One region of the Pantoea sp. SGAir0418 genome, then DNA from elsewhere that is predicted to be linked to it. Evidence: predicted binding sites of a transcription regulator. Region 1 holds the regulator's gene; each other region holds the start of a gene.
The links. The regulator sigma-54, encoded in region 1, starts transcription at its own class of promoters, with help from an activator protein. The targets are predictions, from matches to a motif close to GTTGGCACANNTTTCGCTNT.

Region 1 (7,505 bases):
GGAACCGATTCCTTTTTGCCGGAAGTGCTTGATGCGACTGGCTCTAATAGAGGAACGATGGTTGCCCGCGCAATGAGTTTGGCTGGTGGTCGCGATGCCGCAGAGATAAAATTCCGGCTTGCATCACCGCTATTTGAAATCATGACCTGAGTAATTGATTAATCCAGGGAACCGGTAAGAGACGATTGCATGAGTAAGAGTAAAGGGAAGATGGTCCAGCGCCTGAAGCGGCTGGCTGGCAGGGTGCTTCTGGCATGGCTGGGTCTGTGGCTGGCCGGTATTGTGCTGTTCGCATTTTTGCCGGTGCCGTTTTCGGCGGTAATGGTGGAGCGGCAGCTTGGCGCGTGGTTCAGCGGACGCTTCGATTATGTCGCCCATTCAGACTGGGTGGGAATGGATGAGATTTCACCGTGGATGGCGCTGGCGGTGATCGCCTCGGAAGATCAGAAGTTTCCTGAGCACTGGGGCTTTGACGTGCATGCCATTCAGCAGGTGCTGGACAATGACGGCAGCGAACGGATGCGCGGCGCTTCAACGCTGTCTCAGCAGACGGCGAAGAATCTGTTCTTGTGGGATGGCCGCAGTTGGGTGCGCAAAGGGCTGGAGGCCGGGCTGACGGTGGGACTGGAAACGGTATGGACCAAACGCCGCATTCTGACGGTGTACCTGAATATTGCGGAATTCGGTAATGGAGTGTTTGGTGTGGAAGAGGCATCGCAGCGCTATTTCCACAAGCCTGCCAGTCGGCTGAGCATGGCGGAAGCCGCTTTGCTGGCGGCGGTGCTGCCGAATCCGATTCGCTTCCGCGCGGATGCACCGTCCGGCTACATTCGTCAGCGCCAGCAGTGGATTATGCGCCAGATGCGCCAGCTGGGCGGCGAGGGTTTTCTCAACCGTTACCAGCTGCACTGACGCGGTTAGTCTTCGTCAAAACCGGCTTCAAACAGCTCAATGACCGCGGCCAGCGCCTGGGTTTCCTGCGGGCCGCTGGCCTCGATTTCGATATGACCGCCTTTAGCGGAGTCGAGCATCAGTAGCGCAATCACGCTGCTGGCTTCGGCTTCGGTACCGGCCTCGTTACGCAGCAGCACTTCCGCATCAAAACTCTGCACCAGCTCAAATAGCTTCATCGCCGGGCGCGCATGCATACCCAGCTTATTTCGAATCTCAACGGTTTGCTTCACGGTCATGATTTGCGTTTTTCCAGGGTGCGATGACGGGACTGCACATTTTTACCGCGCGAACGGAAATAGTCTGCCAGCTGTTCGGCAATGTAGACCGAACGGTGCTTACCGCCGGTACAGCCAATCGCCACCGTCAGATAGCTGCGGTTATTGGTTTCCAGCATCGGCAGCCACAGCTCGAGATAGCTGCGCGTCTGGTAGATAAAGTTGTGCACTTCGGTGTGACGATCGAGGAAGGCCGCCACCGGACGATCGAGCCCGGTCATCGGACGCAGCTTCGGATCCCAGTGCGGGTTAGGCAGGAACCGCACGTCAAACACGTAATCGGCGTCGATCGGGATGCCGTGCTTGAAGCCGAAGGATTCAAACACCATGGTGAGTTCACGCTCACGCTTGCCCAGCAGGCGCGTGCGCAGCATTTCTGCCAGCTCATGCACCGACATCTCTGAGGTATCGATGATCAGATCGGCACGCGAGCGCAGCGGCTCCAGCAGATCGTTTTCCTCATCAATGGCGCTTTCCAGCGACAGATTTTTGCTGGAGAGCGGATGCAGGCGGCGCGTGTCGCTGTAGCGGCGGATCAGCGTATTGCGATCGGCGTCCAGAAACAGCAGCTGTGGCGAGAACGCTTCCGGCAGATTGTTCAGTGCCTGCTCAAACACCTCCGGTGATTCCGGCATGTTGCGCACGTCAATGCTAACCGCCGCTGAGATATTGCGCTCGGTTAAGGTGTTCGCCAGCTCCGGCAGCAGCACCACCGGCAGGTTATCGACACAGTAGAAGCCCATATCCTCAAGGGCGCGCAGCGCGACTGATTTTCCTGAGCCTGACCGACCGCTAACGATCATCAGCACCATCACATTTCTCCCGTGTTAAACCGGCACGCAGGCCGGTAAAAGTGTCTGTCGCTTAAGCGTGATCTTCCTGAGCTTCTGTAATGATGGCGTAGAGCTCTTCATCGCTCTGTGCCGCGCGCAAACGGCGGCAGACGGTTTTATCCGCCAGGCGTTTCGCCACCAGCGACAGGGTGTGCAGATGGGTTTTGCACTGGTCTGCGGGCACCAGCAGGGCAAACAGCAGGTCAACCGGCTGGTTGTCGACGGCGTCAAAGGCGATAGGCTGGTCGAGGCTGATAAACACGCCAACGGCGCGCAGCGTATCCTCCTCCAGCTTGCCGTGCGGGATGGCGATGCCGTTGCCAATGCCGGTACTGCCCATGCGTTCACGGGTCAGGATGGCTTCAAAAAGCGTCTGGTGCGGCAGATTGAGCTGCTTAGCGGCCAGCTCGCTGATAATTTCCAGCGCGCGCTTTTTACTCTGGCAGTGTACGCCGCTGCGGGTGCAGTCCAGCGAAAGGACCGCGCTCAATTCCAGTGTCAGATCGTTGTTCATCATCGTTTCACTTGCGTGTTCACATAGCCGTAAGGCACGTACCGGGACACCGCGAACGGGCAGGGCAGGTGACTGCAGGCGCTTGCGCAGATGACAAAACGGGGCGGTGACCCGCCCCATTTCTCCTCTGAGTGCTGAACCCGTCAGCACTCTGCAAGCGTGAAGGTTAGTGTTTTTTCAGTTTGTCTTTGTGTTTGGTCAGCTGACGGGCCAGCTTGTCAATCAGCCCGTCGATGGCCGCGTACATGTCTTCCGCTTCCGATGTGGCGTGCAGCTCCCCGCCGTTGACGTGCAGGGTTGCTTCCGCAATCTGCGTCACCTTCTCCACTTTCAGAACAATATAAACCTGATTGATACGATCAAAATAGTGTTCCAGTTTGGCAAATTTGTTATTTACAAATTCGCGCAGTGGGTCGGTTATCTCAACATTCAGTCCGGTAAGGTTTAGCTGCATAGGTCTTCCTTCTTGTTTCGGTCAAACCAGCTGCTTGCGCTGGTTTGATGGCGGTATAGATAAAGACTCGCGATACTTAGCAACCGTACGTCGCGCCACCATGATGCCCTGTTCAGATAACATGGAGGTCAGTTTGCTGTCGCTCAAGGGTTTTGCGGGATTTTCCGCGGAGATTAATTTTTTCACCAGTGCACGGATCGCCGTCGACGAGGCTTCGCCACCGCCTTCGGTGCTGACGTGACTGGAGAAAAAATACTTCAGTTCAAAAATGCCACGCGGGCTGTGCAAATACTTTTGCGTGGTGACGCGGGAAATGGTGGATTCATGCATATCCACGGCCTGGGCGATATCCGCCAGCACCATCGGACGCATATACTCTTCACCCTGTTCAAAAAACGCCTGCTGCTGTTCGACAATACAGCGCGTCACTTTCAGCAGCGTGTCGTTGCGGCTCTCCAGGCTCTTAATCAGCCAGCGGGCTTCCTGTAAGTTGCTGCGAATAAACTGACTGTCACTGTCATTACGCGCAGAACCGCCCATCGCGGCGTAATGCTGATTAATCTTCAGGCGCGGCAGGCTGTCAGCGTTCAGCTCCACCGTCCAGCGTGTGCCAGTCTTGCGCACCAGCACATCGGGAATCACGTACTCGGGCTCGCTGGTATTGATGGACTGCCCGGGGCGCGGATCGAGCGACTGAATCAGCAGCATCGCTTCCTTCAGCACCTCTTCTTTCAGCCGCGTAACGCGCATCAGGCTGCGGAAATCGTGGTTAGCCAGCAGGTCGAGATGCTCGCTGACGATCAGCCGTGCTTCGTTCAGCATCGGCATATCGGCCGCATACTGCGACAGCTGCACCAGCAGGCAGTCACGCAGATCGCGTGCGCCGACGCCCACCGGATCGAAACGCTGTACGCGCTTCAGCACCGCTTCCACCTCTTCCAGCGTCAGCTCTTCGTCACCAATACTGTCACAAATGTCCTGTAAGCTGACGGTGAGATAACCGGTATCGTCAATGGCATCGACGATGGAGGTAGCGATGGCGCGGTCGGTGTCGGTGAACGGCGTCAGTTCTACCTGCCACATCAGATAGTCCTGCAGCGACTGCGTGGTTTCACCCTGATACACCGGCAGCTCGTCGTCCTGGTAATCGGTGCCGGTGCCGGAGGGCGTACCGGCCGTGTAGATCTCGTCCCAGGTGGCATCGAGCGGCAGCTCTTCCGGCATCTCTTTCTGTTCGAGTGCCTCACGGGTATCTAACGCCTCGTTCTCCTGAAATTCGCGGGCGTCGACTTCATCGTGCAGATCGGTTTGTTCAAGCAGCGGATTGCTTTCCAGCGCCAGTTGCAGTTCCTGCTGGAGTTCAAGCGTAGAGAGTTGCAGCAAGCGGATTGCCTGCTGCAACTGGGGGGTCATCGCCAGCTGTTGGCTGAGCCTGAGTTGCAAACCTTGCTTCATAATCCGGCTAGAATTTCCTAAGCAAATGTCGGGTATGCCGACACCTTATCAGAGTCTGAACTCTTCGCCCAAATAAACCCGCTTAACCTGCTCATCTGCAAGAATTTCATCTGGCGTGCCGTGGGCAATCAGATGGCCCTGGCTGACGATATATGCGCGCTCACACACCGCGAGCGTTTCACGCACGTTGTGGTCGGTGATCAGCACGCCGAGGCCGCTGTCACGCAGGTGTTCGATGATCTTTTTGATATCGATAACGGAGATGGGGTCAACGCCGGCAAAAGGTTCATCCAGCAGGATAAACTTTGGATTGGCGGCCAGCGCACGGGCAATCTCGACGCGGCGACGTTCACCGCCCGACAGCGCCTGGCCCATGCTGTCGCGCAGATGGCCGATGTGGAACTCGTCCATCAGCTCATTGGCGCGATCCTGACGCTGCTCTTCCGTCAGGTCGTCACGCACCTGCAGTACCGCCATCAGGTTGTCGTAGACGCTCAGACGGCGAAAGATCGACGCTTCCTGCGGCAGATAACCGATGCCGCGCCGCGCGCGCGCATGCAGCGGCAGAATACTGATATCTTCTTCATCAATGATGATGCGGCCGGCATCACGCGGCACGATGCCGACCACCATGTAGAAAGTGGTGGTTTTACCGGCCCCGTTGGGGCCCAGCAGGCCGACAATCTCGCCGGATTTCACCTGCAGGCTGACATCTTCTACTACGCGACGGCCTTTGTAGGCTTTCGCCAGGTTTTCAGCGACTAATGTGGCCATAGCGATCAGTTACTCTTTTTGGGGCTCGCAGACGAACCGTTTTTATCCTGCAGCTGCGACGGCACCAGCACGGTGGTGACGCGCTTGCTCTGGCCCTGACTGTAGGCCTGCATTTTCTGCTCTTTCACCAGATAGGTGATGCGATCGCCTTTGATGTTGCTGTCCTGCTGCTCGATAAAGGCGTTGCCGGTCAGCTCGACGAAATCATTGGCCAGCTCATAGTGCAGTTTGGCGGCGTGACCCTGCACCGGTTTGCCGTTGTCCTGCATCTGATAAAAGGTAGCCGGATTGCCGTAGGCATCAACGATGGTTTTGTTGCTGTCGCCGCCCGGACGCGTTACCACCACTTTATCGGCGGTAATTTTGATGGTGCCCTGGGTCACGATCACGTTGCCGGTAAAGGTGGCGACGTTACCCTGCAAATCGAGCGCCTGGTTCACCGAGTCGATGTTAACCGGCTTGTCCGAATCGCCCGTTAACGCCAGCGCCGGCAGGCTGGTTGCCAGCAGCGCACTCACCAGCAGCAACTTAAGGCTATTTTTGTTCATTTTGAATTTCATAGGAGGTTTTGACCTTTTCAAGCAGCTCGGCATTCTTTGTCCGTAGGTTGCCGCGCATCTTCATGCCAGTGGAGTTAAAACTGCGGCCAAATAGGGTGACCTGATCGTCAGACGTCACATCCTGGCTGACCAGATTAACCTGAGCATTATCCGTGATGATGCGCTCAAGCTGGGAATCCTGCGTCAATGTGTGTACTTCAACGTGGCCATAAAGATACAGCATACGATCTTTCGTCAGCTTTGCCTTGTCAGCACGAACCGACCACGTGGGCACTTTGTTTTCGTCGTAAGTGGTCATCACCGGATTATCGAACCAGCTCACTTCTTCGGCCGAAAAGTAGGTCACTTTATCCGAGACCAGCTTATAGGCCAGCGCACCCGTCGGGTTATACACCACGGTGCTGGAGTTGGCGCTGGTGTAGGTCGGCGCCTGATCGTTGGTCGCCACCGGCGTGGCGCTGTCGTCCTGGTTGGTAAGATTCCAGCCGATCAGCACCAGGGCGATCAGCGCCAGAATCAGCGTTATCCAACGCCTGCTTTTACTCATACTGATTGCCCTTTGGCATCCTCAAATTTGTTCTGCGCCAGCAAAATCAGGTCGCATAGCTCACGTACTGCACCGCGACCGCCAGCAATGCGCGTCACGTAATGCGCGCGCGGCAGTAACACCGGATGCGCATCGGCGACGGCCACGCTCAGACCCGCCTGTGCCATTACCGGCCAGTCGATCAGGTCGTCACCAATATACGCGACCTGGTCTGCCGATAGTGACAGTTTATCCAGGAGTTCGCGCCAGGCCAAAAGCTTATCCGACTGTCCCTGGTAAAGATGCGTAATGCCGAGCGTTTTACAGCGATCTTCCAGCAGTTTAGCGCGACGGCCGGTAATAATAGCCACTTCGATGTCCGAGGTCAGCAGGCAGCGCACGCCGTAACCGTCGCGCACGTTAAAGGCCTTTAGCTCTTCACCGCTGTTGCCCATGTAAATCAGGCCGTCGGACATCACGCCGTCGACATCGCAAATCAGCAGGCGGATGTTGGCCGCCCGCGCCATCACGTCGGCGCTCACCGGGCCGTAGCAGGTGTCGACCATCGTGGTTTCAGCACTCATTGTTGTTTCCCGTTCAGACCACGCCAGCGCGCAGCATGTCATGCATATGTACCACACCGAGCAGGCGATCGTCATCGGCCACCAGCAGCGCAGTGATGTTTTTGTTTTGCATCAGATTAAGCGCGTCCACCGCCAGCAGGTTAGGGCGCACGCGAATCCCGCCGCGCGTCATCACATCCTGGATGCGGGCCGACTGGAAATCGATGCCCATATCGAAGATGCGGCGCAGGTCACCGTCCGTGAAAATCCCTTCGATTTTCATCAGGTCGTCGACAATCACCGTCAGGCCGAGGTTTTTGCGCGTGATTTCCAGCAGCGCGTCGCGCAGTGAGGCGTCACGGGTGACGTGGGGAATTTCATCGCCGCTGTGCATAATGTCGCTGACGTGCAGCAGCAGTTTGCGCCCCAGCGCGCCGCCCGGGTGCGACAGCGCGAAATCTTCCTGCGTGAAGCCGCGCGCTTCCAGCAGCGCCACCGCCAGCGCATCGCCCATCACCAGCGTGGCGGTGGTGCTGGAGGTCGGTGCCAGCCCGAGCGGACAGGCTTCCTGCGGTACTTTCACGCATAAATGCACAT
Region 2 (7,505 bases), 930 kb from region 1:
GGTGATGGCCATATTGTCAAAGTGCTGGAAGGTCATGCCTGCCCGCAGTGTGGTGCGGACAAAGTGCTGCGCCAGGGGCGATTCGGCATGTTTGTCGGCTGTAGCCACTATCCGGAGTGTGATTACACGGAAACCATCGATAAGCCGGACGAAACCGCAATTGCCTGTCCGCAGTGCGCCAGCGGCAAGCTGGTGCAGCGCCGTTCACGCTATGGCAAAACCTTCCATGCCTGCGATCGATATCCCGACTGCCAGTTCGCGATCAACGCCACGCCGCTGGAAGGTGTCTGCCCCCATTGCCAGTTCCCGTTATTAATAGAAAAGAAAACCGCACAGGGCATGAAGCGCTTCTGCGCCAGCAAACGCTGCAGTAAGCCCATCGCCCAGGATGAAGAGTGATCATGAACCAGAGCCAGCATGCACCCGGAAGCCTCGACTTCTGCATCGAACAACTTCAGCAACAGCAAGTGATTGCTTACCCTACCGAAGCCGTATTCGGCCTTGGCTGCGATCCGGACAGCGAAAGCGCGGTGATGGCCCTGCTGGCACTGAAACAGCGCCCGGTGGAAAAGGGTTTGATCCTGATCGCCGCTGATTATGCGCAGCTCGAGCCTTATATTGCCGATCGCGAACTCACCGTGCTGCAGCGCGAACGTATGTTTGCCAGCTGGCCGGGTCCGGTCACCTATGTGGTGCCTGCTTCGCCGCATACGCCGCGCTGGTTAACCGGCCGCTTTGATTCGCTGGCGATTCGCGTCAGCGATCATCCGAAGGTTCAGGCGCTGTGTCGCGGATTTGGCAAGCCGCTGGTCTCAACCAGCGCGAATTTAACCGGTCAGCCGCCGTGCCGCAGCGCCGCCGAAGTGGCAGAGCAGTTTGGCTCGCAGTTCCCGGTGTTGCAGGCGGCCACCGGCGGTCGCCTGAATCCTTCTGAAATCCGCGATGCTATTAGCGGTGAACTCATTCGTCAGGGCTGATTATGGAAAAGTTTGCCGTTTTTGGTCATCCCATCGCCCACAGCAAATCTCCGTTTATTCACGCCGCTTTTGCTGAGCAGACCGGTATTGAACATCCCTACGGACGCATCTGCGCACCGCTGGAAGGGTTCCCGCAGGCGATAGAGGCGTTTTTTGCGGCTGGTGGCAAAGGCGCCAATGTTACGCTGCCGTTTAAACAGCAGGCATGGGAATTCGCGGATGAGCTCAGCGAACGCGCGGCATTATCCGGCGCGGTAAATACCTTAAAGAAGCGAGCCGATGGTTCGATTCTGGGTGATAACACGGACGGCATCGGCCTGCTGAGCGATCTGCAACGGCTGCAGCTGATCCGGCCGGGCGATCGTATTCTGCTGGTGGGCGCGGGCGGCGCGGCGCGTGGGGTGATCCTGCCGCTGCTCTCGACGGGCTGCGCGCTGGTGGTGGTTAACCGCACGCCGGAACGCGCGCAACAGCTGGCTGAGCTATTCCAGCACAGTGGGGCGATCCAGGCGATGAGCTTTGATCAACTGGCCGGCGAACGTTTTGATCTGATCATCAATGCCACCTCCAGCGGCGTAGCGGGCGACGTGCCGCCGCTGCCGGTTACGCTGATTGATGCGCAGGTGCGCTGTTACGACATGTTTTATCAGCAGGGGCTGACGCCATTTCTGGCGTGGTGCCAGCAGCACGGCACACAGCAGCTGGCGGATGGACTCGGCATGCTGGTGGGTCAGGCGGCGCATGCGTTTCAGCTGTGGCATGGCGTTATGCCGGAGATCGCGCCGGTCATCGATCAACTTAAACAGGCGATGCAGGCATGAATCAGGCTATCCAGTTTCCCGATCGGGAAAGCTGGGACGCAGTCCGGCAGGCGGTGCTGTTCCCGGTCTTGGTGAATGGTATGGGACTGACCTGCGCAATATCGCTGCCGGCGCTGCAGCAGCGCTTTGGTGCCGGAGAGGCGATGGCGCTGTTTAGCGCGCATCGCTGGGATCTGGAGGAAGAGGCCGAGCAGCTGCTCCGGGCGGAGCAGGCCGACGATCAGGGCTGGCTGTGGCTGCCCTGAGCCAGATATTCATCTTTCCAGCCGACATAATTACTGGCCGAATAAAGCAGTCCGGCTATTTCCGCTTCGCTTAGCGGCCGAATCTGCTTCACCGGGCTGCCTAAATAGAGATAGCCGCTTTGCAGGCGTTTACCGGGTGGCACCAGGCTGCCGGCGCCAATCATCACCTCATCTTCGACGATCGCGCCATCCAGCAGGATCGAGCCCATACCCACCAGCACGCGGTTGCCAATGGTGCAGCCGTGCAGCATTGCTTTATGGCCCACCGTCACGTCTTCACCGATGATCAATGGAAAGCCATCGGGATTACTGCTGGATTTATGCGTAACGTGCAGCACGCTGCCATCCTGGATATTGCTGCGTTTACCAATCACCACTTTATTCACGTCACCGCGGATTGCTACCAGTGGCCAGATGCTGACATCATCAGCCAGCTCGACTTCGCCAACGACCACGCTGCTGCTATCCACCATCACACGTTCGCCGGTGTGGGGAATATGTTGCTTATAAGGGCGCAGGGCTACAGACATTCTATTTCTCCTTTTCTGATGTTTCCCGCTAGCCTGCGGCTTCCGGTGCGGGTAAACAAGCTGATTTTTGCGCGGATCGCTCGCGATCGCAGCGAAAAGAGTGAAAACTCGCCAGTCGATAAAAAAGATCGAAAAAAGGGGTTGTGCAAAAAATCCGGATCCCTATAATGCGCCACCACTGAGACGGCAAAGCGGCAACGCAGGCGGCTCAGCAGGGCGTGAAGCGATTCACCCCGCCGGAGAAAAACGCTGAAAAAAGTGTTTGACTCTGAAGGAGGAAAGCGTAATATACGCCACCTCGCGACAGCAGGCCGAACGCCGCGTCGCACCGCTCTTTAACAATTTATCAGACAATCTGTGTGGGCACTCGCAGGATTGATATCACAAGCCTACGGGCTTTAAAAAATATCAAGTCTTTGCTGAGTGAACACGTAATTCATTACGAAGTTTAATTCACAGAGCATCGCTGCACTCGTTGCAGCAAATCAAACTTTAAATTGAAGAGTTTGATCATGGCTCAGATTGAACGCTGGCGGCAGGCCTAACACATGCAAGTCGAACGGCAGCACAGAAGAGCTTGCTCTTTGGGTGGCGAGTGGCGGACGGGTGAGTAATGTCTGGGAAACTGCCCGATGGAGGGGGATAACTACTGGAAACGGTAGCTAATACCGCATAACGTCGCGAGACCAAAGTGGGGGACCTTCGGGCCTCACACCATCGGATGTGCCCAGATGGGATTAGCTAGTAGGTGGGGTAATGGCTCACCTAGGCGACGATCCCTAGCTGGTCTGAGAGGATGACCAGCCACACTGGAACTGAGACACGGTCCAGACTCCTACGGGAGGCAGCAGTGGGGAATATTGCACAATGGGCGCAAGCCTGATGCAGCCATGCCGCGTGTATGAAGAAGGCCTTCGGGTTGTAAAGTACTTTCAGCGGGGAGGAAGGCGGTGAGGTTAATAACCTTGCCGATTGACGTTACCCGCAGAAGAAGCACCGGCTAACTCCGTGCCAGCAGCCGCGGTAATACGGAGGGTGCAAGCGTTAATCGGAATTACTGGGCGTAAAGCGCACGCAGGCGGTCTGTTAAGTCAGATGTGAAATCCCCGGGCTTAACCTGGGAACTGCATTTGAAACTGGCAGGCTTGAGTCTCGTAGAGGGGGGTAGAATTCCAGGTGTAGCGGTGAAATGCGTAGAGATCTGGAGGAATACCGGTGGCGAAGGCGGCCCCCTGGACGAAGACTGACGCTCAGGTGCGAAAGCGTGGGGAGCAAACAGGATTAGATACCCTGGTAGTCCACGCCGTAAACGATGTCGACTTGGAGGTTGTGCCCTTGAGGCGTGGCTTCCGGAGCTAACGCGTTAAGTCGACCGCCTGGGGAGTACGGCCGCAAGGTTAAAACTCAAATGAATTGACGGGGGCCCGCACAAGCGGTGGAGCATGTGGTTTAATTCGATGCAACGCGAAGAACCTTACCTGGCCTTGACATCCAGAGAACTTAGCAGAGATGCTTTGGTGCCTTCGGGAACTCTGAGACAGGTGCTGCATGGCTGTCGTCAGCTCGTGTTGTGAAATGTTGGGTTAAGTCCCGCAACGAGCGCAACCCTTATCCTTTGTTGCCAGCGGTTCGGCCGGGAACTCAAAGGAGACTGCCGGTGATAAACCGGAGGAAGGTGGGGATGACGTCAAGTCATCATGGCCCTTACGGCCAGGGCTACACACGTGCTACAATGGCGCATACAAAGAGAAGCGACCTCGCGAGAGCAAGCGGACCTCATAAAGTGCGTCGTAGTCCGGATTGGAGTCTGCAACTCGACTCCATGAAGTCGGAATCGCTAGTAATCGTAGATCAGAATGCTACGGTGAATACGTTCCCGGGCCTTGTACACACCGCCCGTCACACCATGGGAGTGGGTTGCAAAAGAAGTAGGTAGCTTAACCTTCGGGAGGGCGCTTACCACTTTGTGATTCATGACTGGGGTGAAGTCGTAACAAGGTAACCGTAGGGGAACCTGCGGTTGGATCACCTCCTTACCTGAAGATACCTTCCCGCGAAGTGCTCACACAGATTGTCTGATAGAAAAGTAACGAGCAGAAAAAACCTCTACAGGCTTGTAGCTCAGGTGGTTAGAGCGCACCCCTGATAAGGGTGAGGTCGGTGGTTCAAGTCCACTCAGGCCTACCAGATTCGCACTCATGCGGCGTTATGCACTCGGTCGTTTACCCAAGTAAACTTCCCTCCTGCATGCCTTGCCTGAGCACGAATTGCCGTGGTTAAAACACGGAACTCCTGGTGAGTGGTAGTAGATGGTCTCTGCAGTGACTGTATGGGGCTATAGCTCAGCTGGGAGAGCGCCTGCCTTGCACGCAGGAGGTCAGCGGTTCGATCCCGCTTAGCTCCACCATTACAGTACTGAAACTTACTTCAGAGTATACCGGCGACGGTGTGCTGCGAAGTATTTGCTCTTTAACAATCCGGAACAAGCTGAAAATTTGAAACGACGCGTCGTGTTCATTCTCCGTAATAAGAATGAAATTTACGATGCGTTCGAGTCTCTCAAATGCTTGCAGTCCGCAGCGTTGCAAAACGCCTGTGGGTTGTGAGGTTAAGCGACTAAGCGTACACGGTGGATGCCCTGGCAGTCAGAGGCGATGAAGGACGTGCTAATCTGCGAAAAGCGACGGTAAGGTGATATGAACCGCTACAGCCGTCGATGTCCGAATGGGGAAACCCAGTGTGTTTCGACACACTATCGTTAACTGAATACATAGGTTAACGAGGCGAACCGGGGGAACTGAAACATCTAAGTACCCCGAGGAAAAGAAATCAACCGAGATTCCCCCAGTAGCGGCGAGCGAACGGGGAGCAGCCCAGGACCTGAATCAGCTTGTGCATCAGTGGAAGCGTCTGGAAAGTCGCGCGATACCGGGTGACAGCCCCGTACACGAAGATGCATGAGTTGTGAGTCCGACGAGTAGGGCGGGACACGTGGTATCCTGTCTGAATATGGGGGGACCATCCTCCAAGGCTAAATACTCCTGACTGACCGATAGTGAACCAGTACCGTGAGGGAAAGGCGAAAAGAACCCCGGCGAGGGGAGTGAAACAGAACCTGAAACCGTGTACGTACAAGCAGTGGGAGCCTACCTGTTAGGTGACTGCGTACCTTTTGTATAATGGGTCAGCGACTTATATTCTGTAGCAAGGTTAACCGCATAGGGGAGCCGAAGGGAAACCGAGTCTTAATTGGGCGTTAAGTTGCAGGGTATAGACCCGAAACCCGGTGATCTAGCCATGGGCAGGTTGAAGGTTGGGTAACACTAACTGGAGGACCGAACCGACTAATGTTGAAAAATTAGCGGATGACTTGTGGCTGGGGGTGAAAGGCCAATCAAACCGGGAGATAGCTGGTTCTCCCCGAAAGCTATTTAGGTAGCGCCTCGTGAACTCATCTCCGGGGGTAGAGCACTGTTTCGGCTAGGGGGCCATCCCGGCTTACCAACCCGATGCAAACTGCGAATACCGGAGAATGTTATCACGGGAGACACACGGCGGGTGCTAACGTCCGTCGTGAAGAGGGAAACAACCCAGACCGCCAGCTAAGGTCCCAAAGTCATGGTTAAGTGGGAAACGATGTGGGAAGGCACAGACAGCCAGGATGTTGGCTTAGAAGCAGCCATCATTTAAAGAAAGCGTAATAGCTCACTGGTCGAGTCGGCCTGCGCGGAAGATGTAACGGGGCTAAACCATGCACCGAAGCTGCGGCAGCGACACTATGTGTTGTTGGGTAGGGGAGCGTTCTGTAAGCCGCTGAAGGTGTGCTGTGAGGCATGCTGGAGGTATCAGAAGTGCGAATGCTGACATAAGTAACGATAAAGCGGGTGAAAAGCCCGCTCGCCGGAAGACCAAGGGTTCCTGTCCAACGTTAATCGGGGCAGGGTGAGTCGACCCCTAAGGCGAGGCTGAAAAGCGTAGTCGATGGGAAACAGGTTAATATTCCTGTACTTGGTGTTACTGCGAAGGGGGGACGGAGAAGGCTAGGTTATCCGGGCGACGGTTGTCCCGGTTTAAGCGTGCAGGTGTGAAGACCAGGCAAATCCGGTCTTCTTTAACACTGAGGCGTGATGACGAGCCGCTACGGCGGTGAAGTAACTGATGCCCTGCTTCCAGGAAAAGCCTCTAAGCTCCAGGTAACACGAAATCGTACCCCAAACCGACACAGGTGGTCAGGTAGAGAATACCAAGGCGCTTGAGAGAACTCGGGTGAAGGAACTAGGCAAAATGGTGCCGTAACTTCGGGAGAAGGCACGCTGGCGCGTAGGTGAAGGGACTTGCTCCCGGAGCCGAGGCCAGTCGAAGATACCAGCTGGCTGCAACTGTTTATTAAAAACACAGCACTGTGCAAACACGAAAGTGGACGTATACGGTGTGACGCCTGCCCGGTGCCGGAAGGTTAATTGATGGGGTTATCCGCAAGGAGAAGCTCTTGATCGAAGCCCCGGTAAACGGCGGCCGTAACTATAACGGTCCTAAGGTAGCGAAATTCCTTGTCGGGTAAGTTCCGACCTGCACGAATGGCGTAATGATGGCCAGGCTGTCTCCACCCGAGACTCAGTGAAATTGAAATCGCTGTGAAGATGCAGTGTACCCGCGGCAAGACGGAAAGACCCCGTGAACCTTTACTATAGCTTGACACTGAACATTGAGCCTTGATGTGTAGGATAGGTGGGAGGCTTTGAAGCGCGGACGCCAGTCTGCGTGGAGCCAACCTTGAAATACCACCCTTTAATGTTTGATGTTCTAACGTAGGCCCGTAATCCGGGCTGCGGACAGTGTCTGGTGGGTAGTTTGACTGGGGCGGTCTCCTCCCAAAGCGTAACGGAGGAGCACGAAGGTTGGCTAATCCTGGTCGGACATCAGGAGGTTAGT
Region 3 (7,505 bases), 400 kb from region 1:
ATTCTCTCCGGCACCGAGTCGCACCGTACGCGCATCGTGCCAGAACAACTCGTCCAGCACGGCGACATCATTGCTCACCAGCGCCTGCTCGTAGCGGTAAAACGCGGCGGTGACTTCAGCCAGTATCGCCGGACGATCGATATGTTCAGGTGTCATCTTCAGGCATCCATAAAAGAGGTTTGTGGCAGCGTCACACCCTGCTGCTGCAGTGTCCAGGCGGCGCGCAGCGCCAGCTGTTCGTTAAACGGCGCGGCAATCAGTTGCAGGCCAATCGGTAAGCCGCTGGCAGTGAGCAGCGGTACGCTACACACCGGCAGGCCGAGGAACGAAATCGGCTGCGTCAGCATGCCCATGCTGGCGCGTGTCGGCAAATCCTGACCGTTGATGTGAATGGTTTCCTGGCCGATGGTGGTGGCGGTACAGGGCGTCGCCGGGGCGATCAGCACGTCGTAATGGTCGAACAGCGGCAGCACCTGCTGCTGGAAGTGACGGCGGAAACGCTGGGCCTGCACATACCACGCGGCGGGCAGCATCGTGCCCGCCAGCAGGCGTTCGCGTGAATTCGGCTCAAAGCGTTCTGGCTGGGTGCGCAGCGCTGGCAGATAGTGATTGCCGCCTTCCGCGGCGGTCATGATAAACGCGGCCGAGCGCGCCAGTTCGGCCTGGGGCAGCGTCACTTCTTCTGTCGCGCCGAGCGCGCTGGCCGCTACCGCCACCGCCGCGCGCGCCTCATCGCTGCACCAGTCAGCAAAAAAGCCGCCCAGCACCGCGCTGCGCAGCTTTTCGCTGCCTGCAGAGAGCCTGTCACTGACCGGTTCCGCAGGGCGCGCCGCCTGAAACGCATCGCTGGCGTCGCCGCCTTGCAGCGCATCGTAGACCAGACTCAAATCTTCCACCGAGCGGGCAAACGGACCGATGTGGTCGAGGCTGGCGACAAACGGGTGGCTGCCGCTGCGCGACAGACGACCAAAGGTAGGTTTCAGGCCGAAAATGCCGCACAGCGAAGCAGGCACGCGAATCGATCCGTTGGTGTCGGTGCCGAGTGAAAAGTGCACCAGCCCGGCAGCGACGGCTGCCGCGGAACCGCCAGATGAGCCGCCGGCCACGCGCGACAGATCGCGCGGGTTGCGGGTGGCACCATAATGGGTGTTCTCGGTGGTAAAGCCGTAAGCGTAGGCGTCCATATTCAGCATGCCGGAGAGCAGCGCGCCGCTCTGCTGCAGCTTAGAGACCGCCCACGCATCCTGCTGTGCCACCGGCCGCTCGCTGAACAGGCTGGCACCGGCAAGCGTGCTGTGACCGGCGACGTCAAACAGGTTTTTTACCGCATAGGGAATGCCAGCCAGCGCCGGCAGCGGCTCGCCGCGCTGACGCTGCTGATCCAGCCGATCGGCTTCCCGCAGCATGCGCTGCGCGGTGACGGCGGTCCAGGCGTTAATGGCCGGGTTATGCTGTTCAATGGCAGCCAGCGTCTGTTGTGCGATGTCGCGCGCGCTGAGATCGCCCTGCGCCAGTGCCTGCTGCAGCTGGCTTATCGATAAGGCTGCCAGCGTCATGGATGAAATACTCCCGCTACTTCCAGGCGATCATCCAGCGGCAGCGCCATCAGCGGCTGCGCCATCGCGGCGATACGGTTAAACTGCGTTAGCAGCTCGGCGCGGCGCGTGTCGTCCAGCTCCAGCGCCAGAATCTGCTCCATTTGGGCGATATAGGTTGCCCAGTCCGGTTGTGCACTCATGATTTTCTCCGTTAAAAACCGGCAGCGCTGCCGTTGCTGCGCGGATCAAACGCGCCTTCCAGCATGCCATTGTTGTGTCTGACGATGGCGCCGGCGTGGCCCACCACTTCACTGTATTCAGCCAGCAGTTCGACTTCATGACCGAGCGCGCGCAGTTGCTGCACGGTTTCAGGCGCGATGCGCGCCTCCAGCTTGAGGGAGTCCGAGGATTGGCCCCAGGTGCGGCCAAGCAGCCAGCGCGGTGCGCTGACCGCCTGCTGCAGCGGCTGGCCCTGAATGACATAGCGGGTAAAGATCGCCGCCTGGGTTTGCGGCTGGCCATCACCGCCCATCGAGCCGTACACCAGCGTGCGGCCATCTTTCAGGCGTGCCGCCGCTGGATTGAGCGTATGGAACGGCTGTTTGCCCGGTGCCAGCGTCAGCAGGTGATCCGGCTGCAGGCTGAACGCCGCGCCACGGTTTTGCCAGGTAATACCGGTGCCGGGCAGCACGACGCCGCTGCCAAATTCGTGGTAAATGCTCTGGATAAAGGAGACCGCCAGGCCGCTGCTGTCCATCACCCCCATCCACACGGTATCGCCCGGTCCGCGTCCGGTGCCCCAGGGCGCGGCGCGATCGTCCTGCACCTGCGCGGCCAGCGTGCCGAGATGATCGGCATTCAGCAGCGACTGCACATCAATCGCCATGTGACGCGGATCGGTGATGTGTTGATCACGCAGGGCAAAGGCCTGTTTGGTGGCTTCAACGATGCGGTGCACCGTCTGTGCTTCACTGGCGTCGGCCATCGCCAGACGATCGGTGATCCCGAGGATCGCCAGCGATACCAGCCCCTGCGTTGGCGGCGTCATGTTCCAGATATCGCCTTCGCTGTGCGCGAGGTGCAGCGGCGTGCAGCGCCGGGCACGCTGCCGGTGTAAATCGTCCAGCGTAATCGGCATGCCGAGCGCGCCCATTTCGCGCGCCAGATGGTGCGCCAGCTCACCGCGATAAAAGCTCTCCAGCCCTTGCTCGCTCAGCACGCTCAGCGTCTGCGCCAGCGCCGGCTGGGTAAAACGACTGCCGGCGGTGGGCGGTGCGCCATCAGGCAGAAAGGTGGCGGCAAAACCGGGCTGATGTTGCAGCTCATGCTGTTTTGCCGCCGTCGCTGCCGCCTGCGAGGCGGTGACCGGAATGCCATCGGCCGCATAGCGAATCGCATCGCGCAGCAAACGGCTCAGCGGCAGCGGCGTCGCGCCCAGTTCGTGCGCCAGCGTCAGCGCTTCCTGCCAGCCGCTGACGGTGCCGGCAACCGTCAGTGCCGCTTTAGGGCCGCGATGCGGAATATGGCTCTCACCGTGATAGAAGTCGGGGTGCGCCAGCGAGCCGGCAGCACCGCTGGCATCGATGGCAACCGGATCACCGCCGGGTGGCACCACCAGCCAGAAGCCGTCGCCGCCAAGGCCATTCATGTGCGGATAGACCACCGCGATGGTCGCCGCGGCCGCCACCATCGCTTCCAGCGCGTTGCCGCCTTCACGCAGTACCGCCAGTGCGCTTTCACTGGCAAGGTGATGCGGCGTCACCGCCATGCCCATCGGGGCCATATTGCTTTGAATCATAATGAACTGTTCCCGGATTATTCTTTTGTAGCGGCGCGATTTGGCGCGCTGGATAGGGAAAACAAGCGCAACAAATTGCGCCGCTACCAGTCTGTAGCAATGGTAAAGCAAGAGCCGTTCCAGTTTTGGTGTTACGCCAGCCTGGATCGATTTATGCTAGCTTGTGATGAAACGAAAGTTACAGGACCGATGATGAAACAGCTCGATGAACGCCTTCGCAGTCACTATCCGCAACTGTCGCCGCAGGAGCAGCGCATTGCTGACTTTGTGTTTGACCATTTTGATGATCTGATTAGCTATAACAGCGCTGAGCTGGCGCGGCTCAGCGGCGTATCAAAGGCCACGGTAAGCCGGCTGTTCAAACGCCTCGGCTATGAAAAATACAAAGACATGCGTGATGAGCTGCGCACCCTGCGCCAGAGCGGAATGCCGCTGACCGATAACCGCGACGCGGTGCAGGGCAACACGCTGCTGTCGCGTCATTACAAGCAGGAGATGGCGAACCTGACGCAGTGGGTCAACAGCATTGACGCCCGGCAGTTTAGCGAGGTGATTGCCGCGCTGGGCGCCGCACGGCGGGTGTTTATCATTGGGATGCGCAACGCGTATCCGGTGGCGCTGCATCTGCGTCAGCAGCTGCTGCAGGCGCGCGCTCAGGTGCAGGTGTTGCCGCAGCCAGGCCAGACGCTGGGCGAAGAGCTGGTGGACATGACGCCGGAAGATGTGGTGGTGGTGATGGCGTTTCGCCGTCGGCCACGCATCATCCGTCCACTGATGCAGCAGCTGCAGCAGAGCGGCATCCCGGTACTGGTGCTGTGCGAACCGCAGGCGCAGGGCATTCTGACCCTGGCGCGCTGGCAGCTGTGCGCACCGCTCGACAGCGTTTCTGCCTTTGACAGCTACGCCTCGGCAATGAGCCTGATCAACCTGCTGGCCAACGCGCTGCTGCACGAAATGCTGTCGCAGGGGCGTCAGCGCATCCATCAGATTGCCGATCTTTACCAGCAGCTTGACGAGCTGGAACACCGCTAAAGGGCACCGTTTTGGTGCTTTGCACCTTTTTTGATCGCGTCTGCTAACGGGGTGATCCCCGTTATGATGCGCCCACAACCGCCTTAAATCCTCCGCTTAGCCGCTGCGTTTGCTGCCCGTTGTGGTTGGCACATTAGTTGCAAATCAATTTACCAAGAATCTTTTGTTTCACCATTAACTCACCGGGGTGCATAATGAACAAAGTATTACTGGCAGTAGCAGGAGCAGCATTGCTGCTGGCGCAGGCAGGCAGCGCCATGGCCGATCAGCTGCAGGATATCCAGAAGCGTGGCGTGATTCGCGTGGCGGTGCCGCAGGACTTCCCGCCGTTTGGCTCGGTTGGTACCGATCTGCAGCCGCAGGGCTATGACATCGACATGGCGAAATACCTCGCGAAGCAGATGAAACTGAAGTTGCAGCTGGTGCCGGTGACCAGCGCCAACCGCGTGCCGTATCTGCAGACCGACAAGGTCGACCTGGTGATCTCCAGCATGGGCAAAAACGCCGAGCGCGAAAAAGTGATCGACTTCAGCCGCGCCTACGCACCGTTCTTCCTCGGCGTGTTCGGCCCGAAAGGCGAGACGCTGAAAGATGCGGCGGCGCTGAGCGGTAAATCGATTGGCGTGACGCGCGGTGCGGTAGAGGACATGGTGCTGAGCGATGTCGCCCCGAAAGATGCTCAGGTGAAGCGCTACGAAGATAACAACACTACGCTGTCCGCCTATCTCTCCGGTCAGGTGCAGTATGTCGCTACCGGAAACCTGGTGGTCGCGGCGATTGCGCGGCAGAACGCGGAAAAAGCCCCGGTGCCGCAGTTTATGCTGAAAGATTCACCGTGCTTTATCGGCCTGAAAAAGAATGAGCCAGCGCTGAAAGAGAAAGTGAACGCACTGATTGAGCAGGGTATTAAAGACGGCACGCTGAACAAGCTGTCGGAAGAGTGGCTGAAAGCGCCGCTGCCTGCCAACCTCGGCGCATAACAGGAACGGCCAATGATTGGGCAACTTAACTTTGCAGATCTCTGGCCGCACTGGCCAGAGCTGCTGGCCGGACTGTGGGTCACGGTGCAGCTTACGGTGCTGGCGACGGTGGGCGGTGTCGGACTGGGTATTCTCGGCGCGGCGCTGCGCAGCGGCAAACCGGGCTGGGCCAGCCGCCTGTGGGGCATCTACGTCGAGCTGATTCGCAACACGCCGTTCGTGGTACAGCTGTTTTTTATCGTGTTTGGTCTGCCTAATCTCGGGCTGAAACTGACGGCCGGTGAAGCGGCGCTGCTGGCGATGCTGATTAACCTTGGCGCTTACAGCACTGAAATCATCCGTGCCGGTATCCAGGTCACGCCGCGCGGGCAGTGGGAAGCGGGGCGCGTGCTCGGGCTGAGCCGCACGCAAACCTTCATCCGCGTGGTGCTGCCGCCCTCGCTGCAGCGCATTTATCCGGCGCTGGTCAGCCAGTGCATCATTGTGATGCTCGGCTCGTCGGTGGTGTCGCAGGTCTCGTATGAAGAGCTGACGTTTGCCGCCAACCTGATTCAGTCGCGCACCTTTTTGAGTTTTGAAGTTTATCTGGTGACCACGCTGATCTATCTGGCGTTGTCGATTGCCATGCGTCAGCTGCTGCTGGCGCTGGGTCGCAAATGGTTTGGAGCGCAGCCGGCATGACAACGTTTACTGACTGGGACATCCTGCGCAACCTGCTGCTGGCGGCGCGCTGGACGATTTTGCTGTCGCTGGTGGCCTTTTTCGGCGGCACGCTGGTGACACTGCCGCTGCTGTTTCTGCGTCTGCTGCAGCGTCGCTGGCTCACCCGCCTGATCCGCTGCTACACCGAGCTGTTTCAGGGTACGCCACTGCTGATGCAGCTGTTTCTCGCCTTCTTCGGCGTCGGCCTGTTCGGCATCGACGTCGCGCCCTGGACCGCGGCGTCGCTGGCACTGACGCTGTATACCAGCGCGTTTTTACTGGATATCTGGTACGGCAGCATTCGCGCGCTGCCAAAAGGGCAGTGGGAAGCGTCGCGCTGCCTCGGCCTGAACTTTGGCCAGACGCTGTATCGCGTGGTGGCACCGCAGGCGATCCGCATCGCCATCGCGCCGACTGTTGGCTTTGCCGTGCAGGTGATCAAGGGCACCGCGCTGGCGTCGATTATCGGCTTTGTCGAGCTGACCAAAGCCGGCACCATTCTCAACAATGTGACGTATCAGCCCTTCAAGGTGTTTGGCCTGGTGGCGCTCGGTTACTTCCTGATGTGTTATCCGCTGTCGCGTTACAGCCAGTACCTGGAGAAAAAATTCAATGCCGCTCATCACCATTAATCAGGTCCAGAAGTACTACGGTGATAACCACGTACTGAAAGGGGTCGATCTGGATATCGACAACGGCGAAGTGATTTCCATCATTGGTCGCAGCGGATCTGGCAAAAGTACCCTGCTGCGCTGCATGAACGGGCTGGAAGGCTATCAGGAAGGCAGTATTAAACTGGGCGGCATGACGATTACCGATCGTGAATCGCAGGCGCGTGAAATCAGCCGCTCGGTGGGCATGGTGTTTCAGAACTTCAACCTGTTTCCGCACATGACCGCGCTGGAAAACGTGATGCTGGCACCGCGCCGCGTGCTGAAAAAGAGCGAGGCGGAGTGCCGCACGCTGGCCACGCAGATGCTGGAAAAAGTCGGGCTCGGCGAACGCCTCAATTACTACCCGGCTAACCTGTCGGGCGGTCAGCAGCAGCGCGTGGCGATTGCCCGCGCGCTGGCGATGCAGCCAAAAGTTTTACTCTGTGACGAAATCACCTCGGCGCTCGATCCGGAGCTGGTGGGTGAAGTACTGAAAGTGCTGGAGCAGCTGGCCGCCGAAGGCATGACGCTGATTCTCGTCACCCATGAAATGAACTTCGCCCGCGACGTGGGCGACCGCGTGGTGTTTATGCATCAGGGACGCGTGTGGGAGCAGGGCGACAGCAAAACGCTGTTTGCGAATCCACAAACCGCCGAGCTGAAGCAGTTTATTTCGACCGTGCGTCTGTAACCGAACAATAAGGAACCCCTCATGGATATCAGCCAGTTCTCGCAAATCAATCCGCCACAGCGTCTGCTGATGGGACCGGGCCCGATCAACGCCGATCCGCGCGTGCTGCGC

Region 2: a site for sigma-54 is predicted at 2,662-2,681, ahead of C1N84_RS01660 (gamma carbonic anhydrase family protein). Genes of this name have one in related genera too.
Region 3: a site for sigma-54 is predicted at 3,441-3,460, ahead of C1N84_RS14735 (gamma-glutamyltransferase family protein). Genes of this name have one in related genera too.

Annotation. Positions count from the first base shown of each region.
Region 1 is NZ_CP027911.1:3,523,290-3,530,794, reverse strand. It holds gene mtgA (monofunctional biosynthetic peptidoglycan transglycosylase) at 190-912, shown strand; gene npr (PTS phosphocarrier protein NPr) at 918-1,190, opposite strand; gene rapZ (RNase adapter RapZ) at 1,187-2,041, opposite strand; gene ptsN (PTS IIA-like nitrogen regulatory protein PtsN) at 2,094-2,576, opposite strand; gene hpf (ribosome hibernation promoting factor) at 2,743-3,030, opposite strand; gene rpoN (RNA polymerase factor sigma-54) at 3,052-4,485, opposite strand; gene lptB (LPS export ABC transporter ATP-binding protein) at 4,534-5,259, opposite strand; gene lptA (lipopolysaccharide ABC transporter substrate-binding protein LptA) at 5,265-5,819, opposite strand; gene lptC (LPS export ABC transporter periplasmic protein LptC) at 5,794-6,366, opposite strand; gene kdsC (3-deoxy-manno-octulosonate-8-phosphatase KdsC) at 6,363-6,929, opposite strand; gene kdsD (arabinose-5-phosphate isomerase KdsD) at 6,943-7,505, opposite strand, start outside.
Region 2 is NZ_CP027911.1:353,372-360,876, forward strand. It holds gene C1N84_RS01640 (DNA topoisomerase family protein) at 1-399, shown strand, start outside; gene tsaC (L-threonylcarbamoyladenylate synthase type 1 TsaC) at 402-977, shown strand; gene aroE (shikimate dehydrogenase) at 980-1,798, shown strand; gene C1N84_RS01655 (DUF1488 family protein) at 1,795-2,043, shown strand; gene C1N84_RS01660 (gamma carbonic anhydrase family protein) at 2,019-2,573, opposite strand; rRNA gene C1N84_RS01665 (16S ribosomal RNA) at 3,068-4,609, shown strand; tRNA gene C1N84_RS01670 (tRNA-Ile) at 4,684-4,760, shown strand; tRNA gene C1N84_RS01675 (tRNA-Ala) at 4,905-4,980, shown strand; rRNA gene C1N84_RS01680 (23S ribosomal RNA) at 5,180-7,505, shown strand, end outside.
Region 3 is NZ_CP027911.1:3,128,229-3,135,733, reverse strand. It holds gene hpxZ (oxalurate catabolism protein HpxZ) at 1-156, opposite strand, end outside; gene C1N84_RS14745 (AtzE family amidohydrolase) at 159-1,556, opposite strand; gene hpxX (oxalurate catabolism protein HpxX) at 1,553-1,738, opposite strand; gene C1N84_RS14735 (gamma-glutamyltransferase family protein) at 1,750-3,336, opposite strand; gene hpxU (MurR/RpiR family transcriptional regulator HpxU) at 3,529-4,368, shown strand; gene C1N84_RS14725 (transporter substrate-binding domain-containing protein) at 4,563-5,348, shown strand; gene C1N84_RS14720 (amino acid ABC transporter permease) at 5,361-6,029, shown strand; gene C1N84_RS14715 (amino acid ABC transporter permease) at 6,026-6,682, shown strand; gene C1N84_RS14710 (amino acid ABC transporter ATP-binding protein) at 6,663-7,394, shown strand; gene C1N84_RS14705 (pyridoxal-phosphate-dependent aminotransferase family protein) at 7,416-7,505, shown strand, end outside.